2 regions of the Pectobacterium versatile genome follow, and region 2 is predicted to be linked to the other one. Evidence: predicted binding sites of a transcription regulator. Region 2 holds the regulator's gene; the other holds the start of a gene.
What was found. Region 2 encodes sigma-54, which starts transcription at its own class of promoters, with help from an activator protein. Its sites were predicted from a motif close to GTTGGCACANNTTTCGCTNT; they were not measured.
Positions count from the first base shown of each region.

Region 1: glnA (glutamate--ammonia ligase) is a predicted target of sigma-54. The motif match lies at 3,326-3,345, and genes of this name have one in related genera.

Region 1 covers NZ_CP034276.1:34,786-40,259, reverse strand. Annotated here, with positions in the region: gene dtd (D-aminoacyl-tRNA deacylase) at 1-392, opposite strand, end outside; gene yihX (glucose-1-phosphatase) at 457-1,068, opposite strand; gene typA (ribosome-dependent GTPase TypA) at 1,231-3,054, opposite strand; gene glnA (glutamate--ammonia ligase) at 3,424-4,833, shown strand; gene glnL (nitrogen regulation protein NR(II)) at 5,050-5,474, shown strand, end outside.
Region 2 covers NZ_CP034276.1:355,914-361,387, forward strand. Annotated here, with positions in the region: gene ptsN (PTS IIA-like nitrogen regulatory protein PtsN) at 1-149, opposite strand, end outside; gene hpf (ribosome hibernation promoting factor) at 245-532, opposite strand; gene rpoN (RNA polymerase factor sigma-54) at 556-1,989, opposite strand; gene lptB (LPS export ABC transporter ATP-binding protein) at 2,039-2,764, opposite strand; gene lptA (lipopolysaccharide ABC transporter substrate-binding protein LptA) at 2,768-3,340, opposite strand; gene lptC (LPS export ABC transporter periplasmic protein LptC) at 3,321-3,887, opposite strand; gene kdsC (3-deoxy-manno-octulosonate-8-phosphatase KdsC) at 3,884-4,450, opposite strand; gene kdsD (arabinose-5-phosphate isomerase KdsD) at 4,470-5,474, opposite strand, start outside.

The DNA of each region.
Region 1 (5,474 bases), 320 kb from region 2:
ACTTTCATATCTGCCGCAAACTGCCCCGTTTCCGTGTGAACGCCTTGCTCACGACACTGTCCGACAAAATATTGATAGAGGCGATCGGCCTCTGAGGGATGCGCACCGCGAGAAAAACCAGGCCGCATGCCACGCTGCGTATCGGCAACTAGCGTAAACTGCGAAACCACCAGCACATTGCCGCCAGCCTGACGAACATTGAGATTCATTTTCCCGTCATCGTCGCCGAATATGCGGTAACCCAATACACGTTCGCAAAGTCGCGTGGCTTTTTGTTCGTCATCGCCCTGCTCAACGCCCAGCAAGATCAGTAAACCTTTATCGATTTCCCCAACCACACTGCCTTCTACCGTAACGCTGGCGCTGGATACTCGTTGAATTAGCGCAATCATAAAACCCAACTACTCCTGATGTTATCATTCCCAATAGGGGCTGTGTCCGCCCCTGCGATATAAATCATGCTTTAGCCGTCGTCGCCTGCATGGCGAAAAAATCCGGCACCACCTGACGATCGGTCACCAGAATGCTGTGAATGCCCAGGCTTTGTGCCGCATCGACGTTCGCGGCATTATCGTCAAAAAAGACGGCTTGCGCAGGCGGAACGCCTTCCTCTGTCAGGACATATTGATAAATCGCCAATTCCGGCTTACGTAATCCAATATCTTGCGACAGGTAGAGCTTGTCGGCCGCCGTCGCCACTTCTGGGAATAGCGCAGGCCAGTGTGAACAGTGGAGACGATTAGTATTCGACAGAATCACCACGCGGTGCCCTTCCTGACGCAGGCGCTGCATGATGTCGATAACCTCAGGACGCAACGCGACAAAAATAGCCTGCCAGCCAGCGGTGAATTGTTCGAAGCTCAGGGCGATGCCCATTTCCTGGCACAGTCTGGTGGCAAATTCCTCGTCGCTGATCTCACCCCGCTCATGCTGTTCAAACGCCTCGCCCATGACAAAACGCTCTTGCAACGTCGCGAGCGGCGCGCTGCTCAGATTACTCCAGACACCCAATACTCTATTGAAATCAATATCTATGACGACATTGCCTAAATCAAAGATATACAGCATGGCAGTGACCTCCTGAAGTAATCGTAGGATTTTCACTGTAGCGGGAAATGGAGAAACTGAACAGGGAGGAAATATAAAGGAAAGGTTAAAGTGGAAGAAAGCGCATAAAATTCAGGGCACCCGAAGGTGCCCTGTTGCGTAACAAGACAAATCCGTCTGAAATTAGACGTCTTTGCTGCCGCGGCTAGCGCGTTTACGATCGTTTTCGGTCAGGTGACGCTTACGAATACGGACAGACTGTGGCGTAACTTCAACCAGTTCGTCGTCATCAATGAATTCCAGCGCTTGTTCCAGAGACATTTTGATAGCCGGAACCAGTGTGGTTGCTTCATCGGTACCCGATGCACGCATGTTGGTCAGTTTCTTACCGGTCAGACAGTTTACTGTCAGATCGTTAGAACGTGAGTGAATACCGATGATCTGGCCTTCATACACTTCTGCACCGTGTCCGAGGAACAGCTTACCGCGATCTTGCAGGCTGAACAGTGCAAACGCGACCGCTTTACCTTGACCGTTGGAAACCAGCACGCCGTTCTGACGCTGACCGATTTCACCGGGACGCACGTCATCGTAGTGGCTGAACGTGGAGTACAGCAGACCGGTACCAGACGTCATGGTCATGAATTCGGTACGGAAACCGATCAGACCGCGAGCTGGGATCAGGTAATCCAGACGGATACGACCCTTGCCATCTGGGATCATGTCTTTCACATCACCTTTACGCTCACCCATGGCTTGCATGACTGAACCTTGGTGCTGTTCTTCGATGTCCAGCGTCACGTTTTCAAACGGCTCTTGGTTACGACCGTCGATAACGCGGTTGATAACTTTCGGACGTGATACGGCCAGTTCAAAGCCTTCACGACGCATGTTTTCGATCAGAACTGACAGGTGCAATTCACCACGGCCAGAAACGCGGAACGCATCAGCGTCTTCGGTTTCGTCAACGCGCAGAGCAACGTTGTGCACCAGCTCTTTGTTCAGACGCTCCAGAATCTGGCGCGACGTTACATACTTACCTTCTTTACCGCAGAATGGTGAAGTATTAACGTTGAAGAACATGGTAACGGTAGGTTCATCGACGCTCAGTGCTGGCAGCGCTTCGACATTCTGCGGATCGCAGATGGTGTCGGAAATGTTCAGCTCGCCCAGACCGGTGATCGCGATGATATCGCCTGCTTCCGCTTCAGTCGCGTCGATACGCTCCAGACCCAGGTGAGTCAGAACTTTACCTACTTTACCGTTACGGGTTTTGCCTTCGCTATCAACAATAGTGACTTGTTGGTTAGGCTTAACTTTACCGCGCTTGATACGGCCGATACCGATAACGCCAACATAGTTGTTGTAGTCCAGCTGAGAGATCTGCATCTGGAACGGCGCATCCATCTCAACCTGAGGCGGAGAAACGTGATCGACAATCGCCTGATACAGCGGAGTCATATCTTCCGCCATGTCGGTATGGTCGAGACCCGCGATACCATTCAGCGCAGAAGCATAAATGATCGGGAAATCCAGTTGCTCGTCAGTCGCATCCAGGTTCACGAACAGGTCGAATACCTGATCGACAACCCAGTCAGGACGCGCACCAGGACGGTCAACTTTGTTGATAACCACAATTGGCTTCAGACCGTTGGCAAATGCTTTTTTGGTCACGAAACGCGTTTGCGGCATCGGGCCATCCATCGCATCAACAACCAGCAGTACCGAGTCAACCATCGACATTACACGTTCAACCTCGCCGCCGAAGTCGGCGTGTCCCGGGGTATCTACGATGTTAATACGGTAGTCTTTCCAATTAATGGCGGTATTTTTTGCGAGGATGGTAATTCCACGCTCTTTCTCCAAATCGTTGGAGTCCATTACACGCTCGGTTGCTTCGACACGTTCACCGAACGTTCCGGATTGTTGCAACAGCTTGTCAACCAGGGTGGTTTTCCCATGGTCAACGTGCGCAATAATGGCGATGTTACGCAAATTTTCGATCACAGCTTTGCCTCAGGCATTTAGAAATAGCGCGCTATTGTACACGTATTAATCGAGGGACTAAACAAGATCACAAGCATCTATGATAAACAACCTAGAGCTGCCTGCTTTGTGATCCCTTTCACGGTGCAAAAGCGCTACAAGCGAACATGAATGCACTAAATTAGTGCAATAATTCACATATGGAGCACCATTTTGGTGCTTTAAACTATAATGGTGCAGTGGGTTTACGTGAGAAAGCCCCAAGGAGCAACACATTGCACACATTTAAAAAGTTGGCACACTTTTAGCTTTAGTCTACTCACGGCAACAACATCAATCCACAACGATATTCGTTCCACGACGATAAATGACCAATCGGGAGAACCAAGTATGTCCGCAGAACATGTTTTGACGATGCTGAATGAGCACGAAGTGAAGTTTGTTGATTTACGCTTCACTGATACTAAAGGTAAAGAGCAGCACGTCACCATTCCGGCTCATCAAGTCAATGCCGACTTCTTCGAAGAAGGTAAAATGTTTGATGGTTCCTCGATTGGCGGCTGGAAAGGTATTAACGAGTCAGACATGGTTCTGATGCCCGATGCCAGCACCGCAATGATCGATCCGTTCTTCGAAGATTCTACACTGATCATTCGTTGTGACATCCTCGAGCCAGGCACAATGCAAGGCTATGACCGCGACCCGCGTTCTATCGCGAAACGTGCGGAAGATTTCCTGCGTTCTTCCGGCATTGCCGATACCGTCCTGTTCGGGCCTGAACCAGAATTCTTCCTGTTCGATGACATTCGTTTCGGCAGCAGCACGTCCGGTTCTCACGTTGCTATCGACGACATCGAAGCTTACTGGAACTCCGGTAAAGCATACGAAGGCGGTAACAAAGGTCACCGTCCAGGTCTGAAAGGCGGCTACTTCCCAGTTCCACCAGTCGATTCATCACAGGACATCCGTTCTGCAATGTGTCTGACCATGGAGCAAATGGGTCTGGTTGTTGAAGCTCACCACCACGAAGTGGCTACCGCTGGTCAGAACGAAGTGGCTACCCGCTTCAACACCATGACCAAAAAAGCTGACGAAATTCAGATCTACAAATATGTCGTGCATAACGTGGCTCACGCTTACGGTAAAACCGCGACCTTCATGCCAAAACCAATGTTCGGTGATAACGGTTCAGGTATGCACTGCCACATGTCTCTGTCTAAAGACGGCACTAACCTGTTCGCTGGCGACAAATACGGCGGCCTGTCTGAAATGGCGCTGTTCTACATCGGCGGTGTTATCAAGCACGCTAAAGCCATCAACGCCCTGGCGAACCCGACCACTAACTCCTACAAGCGTCTGGTCCCAGGCTACGAAGCACCTGTTATGCTGGCTTACTCTGCCCGTAACCGTTCTGCTTCAATCCGTATCCCAGTGGTTGCTAGCCCTAAAGCACGTCGTATCGAAGCACGCTTCCCGGATCCAGCAGCTAACCCATACCTGTGCTTCGCTGCACTGCTGATGGCTGGCCTCGACGGCATCATCAACAAAATCCACCCTGGCGATGCGATGGACAAAAACCTGTACGACCTGCCGCCAGAAGAAGAAGCAGAGATTCCAAAAGTTGCAGGTTCTCTGGACGAGGCCCTGGCTGCACTGAACGAAGACCGCGAGTTCCTGACTCGTGGTGGCGTGTTCACCGACGATGCTATCGACGCGTACATCGAACTGCGTAAATCTGAGATTGACCGCGTTCGTATGACGCCGCACCCAGTTGAGTTCGAACTGTACTACAGCGTCTAATAACTAAGCGTCTAATTTCTACCTCGGCGTGGTTGGGGGTGCTGATACCCGACCATGACCGATAAACAACAGAATACTAAGAAGTTTGTTTTTGTTGCCGTGGAAACGCTTCAGCCCATCTTCGGATGGGCTTTTTTCACCACCGGCATTGGCCGTTGCGACGTAACATCCATCATCCACACTACAATGCACCACGACGGTGCGGGAGTCTGCGTTATGGCAACAGGCACGCTGCCCGATGCTGGGCAGATCCTAAATTCCCTGATAAACAGCATCTTATTGCTGGATAACGATCTGGCGATTCACTATTCCAACCCGGCAGCACAGCAATTACTGGCACAAAGTTCGCGTAAATTATCCGGCACGCCGCTGCCCGATTTGCTGGGATACTTTTCTCTGAATATCGGTTTACTGCGTGAAAGTCTGGATTCAGGACAAGGTTTTACGGATAACGAAGTCACCATCGTCGTAGATGGCAAAGCGCACATCATGTCGCTCACCGCTCAGCGGGTACAGAACGATTTTATCCTACTGGAAATGGCGCCGATGGATAACCAGCGTCGTCTCAGTCAGGAACAGCTTCAACATGCACAACAGCAGGCCGCCCGTGATTTGGTCCGAGGCCTGGCGCATGAGATAAA
Region 2 (5,474 bases):
AAGATAATCTGCGAAGGAATATTAAGCTGCTTGGCGGCGAGCTCACTGATAATTTCCAATGCCCGTTTCTTACTCTGGCAGTGGACGGTGCTTCGGGTGCACTCAGGACGTAACACTGTGCTGAGCTGCAATACGGGATCGTGGTTCATTTTATTTTCACTTAACGACGCTTTCACTTCTGGTGATCCCGACCCATCGAATGGATGGGCCGAGTTTGTCCTTTGCCAAACGGCAAAGGAGAAAATTAGTGCTGCTTGAGTTTATCTTTATGCTTATTGAGCTGTCTCGCCAGCTTATCAATCAATAAATCTATCGCGGCGTACATATCTGCCGCCTCTGAGGTTGCATGCAGCTCGCCGCCATTAACGTGGAGCGTGGCCTCGGCAATTTGCTGAACTTTTTCCACTCTCAATACCACATTGACCTGATTAATCCGGTCAAAATACTGCTCTAATTTGGCAAACTTGCCATTGACAAAATCACGCAGCGGTTCAGTGATCTCGATGTGGTGTCCGGTAATGTTGAGCTGCATAGTGTCTTCCTTCTCTGTTGAGATCAAATCAGTTGTTTACGCTGATTCGATGGTGGGATAGATAAAGACTCTCGGTATTTTGCAACGGTTCGACGCGCCACGATGATGCCCTGATCGGAGAGCAGTGCCGTAAGCTTGCTATCGCTCAGTGGCTTCACGGGGTTTTCCGCTGCAATAAGCTTCTTCACCAACGCGCGGATTGCCGTTGATGACGCTTCTCCGCCACTATCCGTATTAACGTGGCTGGAGAAGAAATATTTTAGCTCAAAAATGCCGCGCGGGCTGTGCAGGAACTTTTGTGTCGTCACGCGTGAGATAGTGGATTCATGCATATCCACCGCTTGAGCGATGTCTGCCAGTACCATGGGCTTCATGAATTCCTCGCCCTGCTCGAAGAAATCCTGTTGCTGTTCGACGATGCTGCGGGTCACTTTCAGCAGCGTGTCGTTGCGACTTTCCAGGCTTTTGATGAGCCAGCGCGCTTCTTGCAGATTGCTGCGGATAAATTGTCCGTCGCTGTCGTTGCGTGCGCTGTTACCCAGCGCCGCATATTGCTGGTTAATCTGCAAACGGGGAACGCTGTCGGTGTTCAGTTCGACGACCCAGACTCCCTGAACTTTACGTATCAGCACGTCAGGAATCACGTATTCGGATTCGCCAGTGTTGATCGACTGTCCTGGACGGGGATCGAGCGATTGGATCAACGCCAGTGCTTCTTTCAGCACTTCTTCTTTCAGGCGCGTGATGCGGATCAGGCTGCGGAAATCATGGTTGGCTAACAGATCGAGATGATCGCTGACGATCAGGCGAGCTTCGGTCAGGCGGGGCGTGTCGTCGGCGAACTGGGAAAGCTGCACCAGCAGACAATCACGCAGGTCGCGGGCGGCGACGCCAACGGGATCGAAGCGCTGCACGCGTTTGAGTACGGCTTCAACTTCTTCCAGCGTCACGTCGTCGTCACCGATGCTCTCAAGAATGTCTTGTAGCGGTACGGTCAGGTAACCGGTGTTGTCCACCGCATCGACGATAGAGGTCGCGATAGCCGCGTCGGTGTCGGAAAACGGCGTCAGCTCAACCTGCCACATCAGGTAATCCTGAAGCGTTTGCGTAGTTTCGCCTTGATAAATCGGCAGTTCTTCATCGCGATAGTCGGTGCCGGTGCCTGACGGCGTGCCTGCGGAGTAGATTTCATCCCAGGTGGCATCAAGCGGCAATTCTTCCGGCATATCCCTTTGTTCAAGGGCTTCACCGGTATCCAGTGAATCGCTGTCTACCTTTTCAAATGACTCGATTTCGTCGTGCTGATCCGTTTGTTCAAGTAACGGATTACTTTCTAACGCCAGTTGAATCTCCTGTTGCAATTCAAGCGTGGACAGTTGCAACAGGCGGATCGCCTGTTGGAGCTGTGGAGTCATGGCCAGTTGCTGGCTAAGCCTGAGTTGCAAACCTTGCTTCATAAATCGCGCTAACGTCCCATAAGTACTGCAAAGATAAAATATTACCCTATCAGAGTCGGAAGCCTTCGCCCAGATACACGCGTTTTACCTGTTCATCGGCCAGAATATCGGTCGGTGAACCGTGGGCGATCAGGTTGCCCTGACTCACGATGTAGGCTCGTTCACAGACATCAAGCGTTTCACGGACGTTATGATCGGTAATCAACACGCCAAGCCCGCTATCACGCAGATGCTCAATGATTTTTTTAATATCCAGTACGGAGATCGGGTCTACGCCCGCAAACGGTTCATCCAGCAGGATGAACTTCGGATTCGCTGCCAGCGCACGCGCAATCTCTACGCGGCGTCTTTCTCCACCGGACAGCGATTGTCCCAGACTATCGCGCAAATGAATAATATGGAATTCTTCCATTAGCTCATTGGCACGATCTTCTTGCTGTTCGGTCGTCAGATCTTTACGGATCTGTAACACCGCCATCAGATTGTCATAAACGCTTAAGCGACGGAAAATAGAGGCTTCCTGCGGCAGATAGCCGATGCCGCGTAGCGCACGTTCGTGCAAAGGAAGCAGGCTGATGTCATCGTCGTCAATGACGATGCGTCCTTCATCACGCGGAACGATGCCGACGACCATGTAGAACGTTGTCGTTTTACCGGCACCGTTCGGCCCGAGCAGGCCGACAATTTCACCGGAATTAACGGTGAGGCTGACGTTTTCCACGACCTTACGGCCTTTGTACGCCTTGGCTAGGTTTTCTGCGATTAATGTTGCCATAACTTATTCAGTGACCCGTGGTTGCGGTTGCTGAGAACGAGAAGGCTGGCTTTTGTTCTCTTTCTCCTGAAGCTGAGAAGGGACCAACACCGTCGTCACGCGCTTTCCTTTGTCGCTGGTCGCTTCCATCTGCTGCTGTTTCACCAGATAAGTGATGCGATCGCCTTTGACATTGCTGTCCTGCTGTTCCAGATAGGCATTGCCTGTCAGCACCAGAAAGTCGGTGGCCAGCTCGTAGCGGATTTTCTGTGCGTGACCTTTTACCGGCTTGCCGTTGTCCTGCATCTGGTAGAACGTCACGGGGTTGCCGTAACCTTCCACCACTTCACTGCCTTGCGCGCCCTGTGGACGCGTCACGACGACCTTGTCGGCTTTCACTTCAATCGTCCCTTGTTTCACGACAACATTGCCAGTGAACGTCACCGTGTTGCCCTGCATGTCCAGAGATTGCTGTGCTGAATCAATGTGAATAGGTTGATTGCTATCGCCGGTGACGGCAAAGGCGGAAACGCTGACGGCGAACAGCGAGCTGGCGATCAGGGTGTTACGCATCAGATTATTGGTTTTGGATTTCATAAGAGGTTTTTACCTTTTCGATCAACTCGGCCGTTTTGTTACGCAGATTCCCGCGCATTTTCATTCCGCTTGAGGTAAAGCTGGTGCCGTACAGGGTCACTTCATCATCGGAAGAAACGTCCTGCGTGACCAGATTCACCTGGGCATTATTCGTTGTGATGCGCTGAAGCTGTGCGTCTTTCGTCAGGCTATTCACCTCGACGTTGCCGTACAGATAGAGCATCTTGTCTTTTGTCAGCTTGGCGCGATCGGCGCGTACTGACCAGGTTGCCGTGCCTTGTTCATTGAACAGCGTGGCAACAGGCTTGGTAAACCAGCTCAACTGCTCGTCGTTGAAATATTCCGCTTTTTCCGAAATCAGTCTGTAGCTCAGCTTACCCGCAGGGCTGTATACCTGCGTGTTGGTCTTTTCGCTGGTATAGACCGGTACGGCGGGGTCGTTTGCATCCGGTGCTGCTACCGTGTCGTCATCCGCAATATTCCAGCCGATGAGGATAAGCACCAACAGGGCCAGAAAAGCGGTGAGCCAACGCTTGGTTTTACTCATATTGACAACCCTTTGGCATGCTCCAGCTTGTCCTGCGAGAACAGAATCAAATCACACAGCTCACGTACTGCGCCACGGCCTCCCGCAATGCGGGTGACATAATCTGCGCGTGGTAACAGCAGCGGATGGGCGTCTGCCACGGCAACGCTCAGCCCGACCTGCGCCATCACGGGCCAGTCGATCATATCGTCGCCGATATACGCCACCTGATTTGCCGTGACTGACAGTTTATCCAACAGATCGTTGAAGGCCAAAACCTTATCCGATTGCCCTTGATAAAGATGGTTAATGCCCAGCGTTTTACACCGATCTTCCAGCAATTTTGCTGAACGCCCGGTAATGATGGCAACCTCAATATCGGACGTCAGCAAGCAGCGAATACCATAACCGTCGCGGACGTTAAAGGCTTTCAGCTCTTCGCCGTGATTGCCCATATAAATCAGACCATCGGACATCACGCCGTCAACGTCGCAGATTAACAGGCGAACCTCACGGGCTTTATCCAGTACCTGTTGATCGACAGGCCCATAGCAGGTATCGGTTTGCGCCCTGACTTCACTCATTCACTATTATCCTTTCTTTTTAAACCACGCCAGCCCGCAGCATATCGTGCATATGGACGATCCCGACCAGACGATCGTTTTCTGCCACCAGCACTGAGGTGATGTGGCGCGACTGCATCAGGTTAAGTGCATCCACCGCCAGCGTTTGCGGTGCGACCCGGATGCCGCCCGCGGTCATCACATCAGCAATGCGCGCGCTGTTCAAGTCAATATTCATGTCGAAGATGCGGCGCAGGTCACCATCGGTGAAGATGCCCTGAATTTTCATATCCGCCTCGCAGATTACCGTCATACCCAGATTTTTGCGCGTAATTTCCACCAGCGCATCACGCAGCGAGGCATCGTGTGGGACATGGGGAATCTCATCACCCGAATGCATGATATCGCTGACGCGCAGTAAAAGTTTGCGGCCGAGTGCGCCACCGGGGTGAGAAAGGGCGAAATCTTCGGCAGTAAAGCCGCGCGCCTGTAATAACGCCACGGCCAGTGCGTCGCCCATGACCAGCGTTGCGGTGGTGCTGGTGGTGGGTGCCAGACCGAGCGGGCAGGCTTCCTGCGGGACGTGAACGCACAGGTGAATATCCGCAGCCTTACCCATCGTACTTTCTGGTGCGCTGGTCATGCAGATCAGGAACACTTTCTGGCGTTTCAGAACGGGAATCAGCGACAGAATTTCATGGGACTCGCCCGAGTTGGAAATGGCGATCACGATATCGTGCGGCGTGACCATGCCGAGATCACCGTGGCTGGCTTCGCCCGGATGAACAAAAAAGGCAGGCGTACCGGTGCTGGCAAAGGTCGCGGCAATCTTGCAGCCGATGTGGCCGGATTTGCCCATTCCCATCACCACCACCTTGCCCTGACAATCGAATATCTTCTTGCAGGCGAGGGTAAAATTGTCATCAATGTACTGGTCTAATTGCGCAAGCCCATCGCGCTCGATACTCAGTACCTGCTTGCCCGCCTGCTGGAAGTCGAAATCTGCTGGTAGTTCATGAGCCTTTTGTCGCGTGTGATCGGCTTG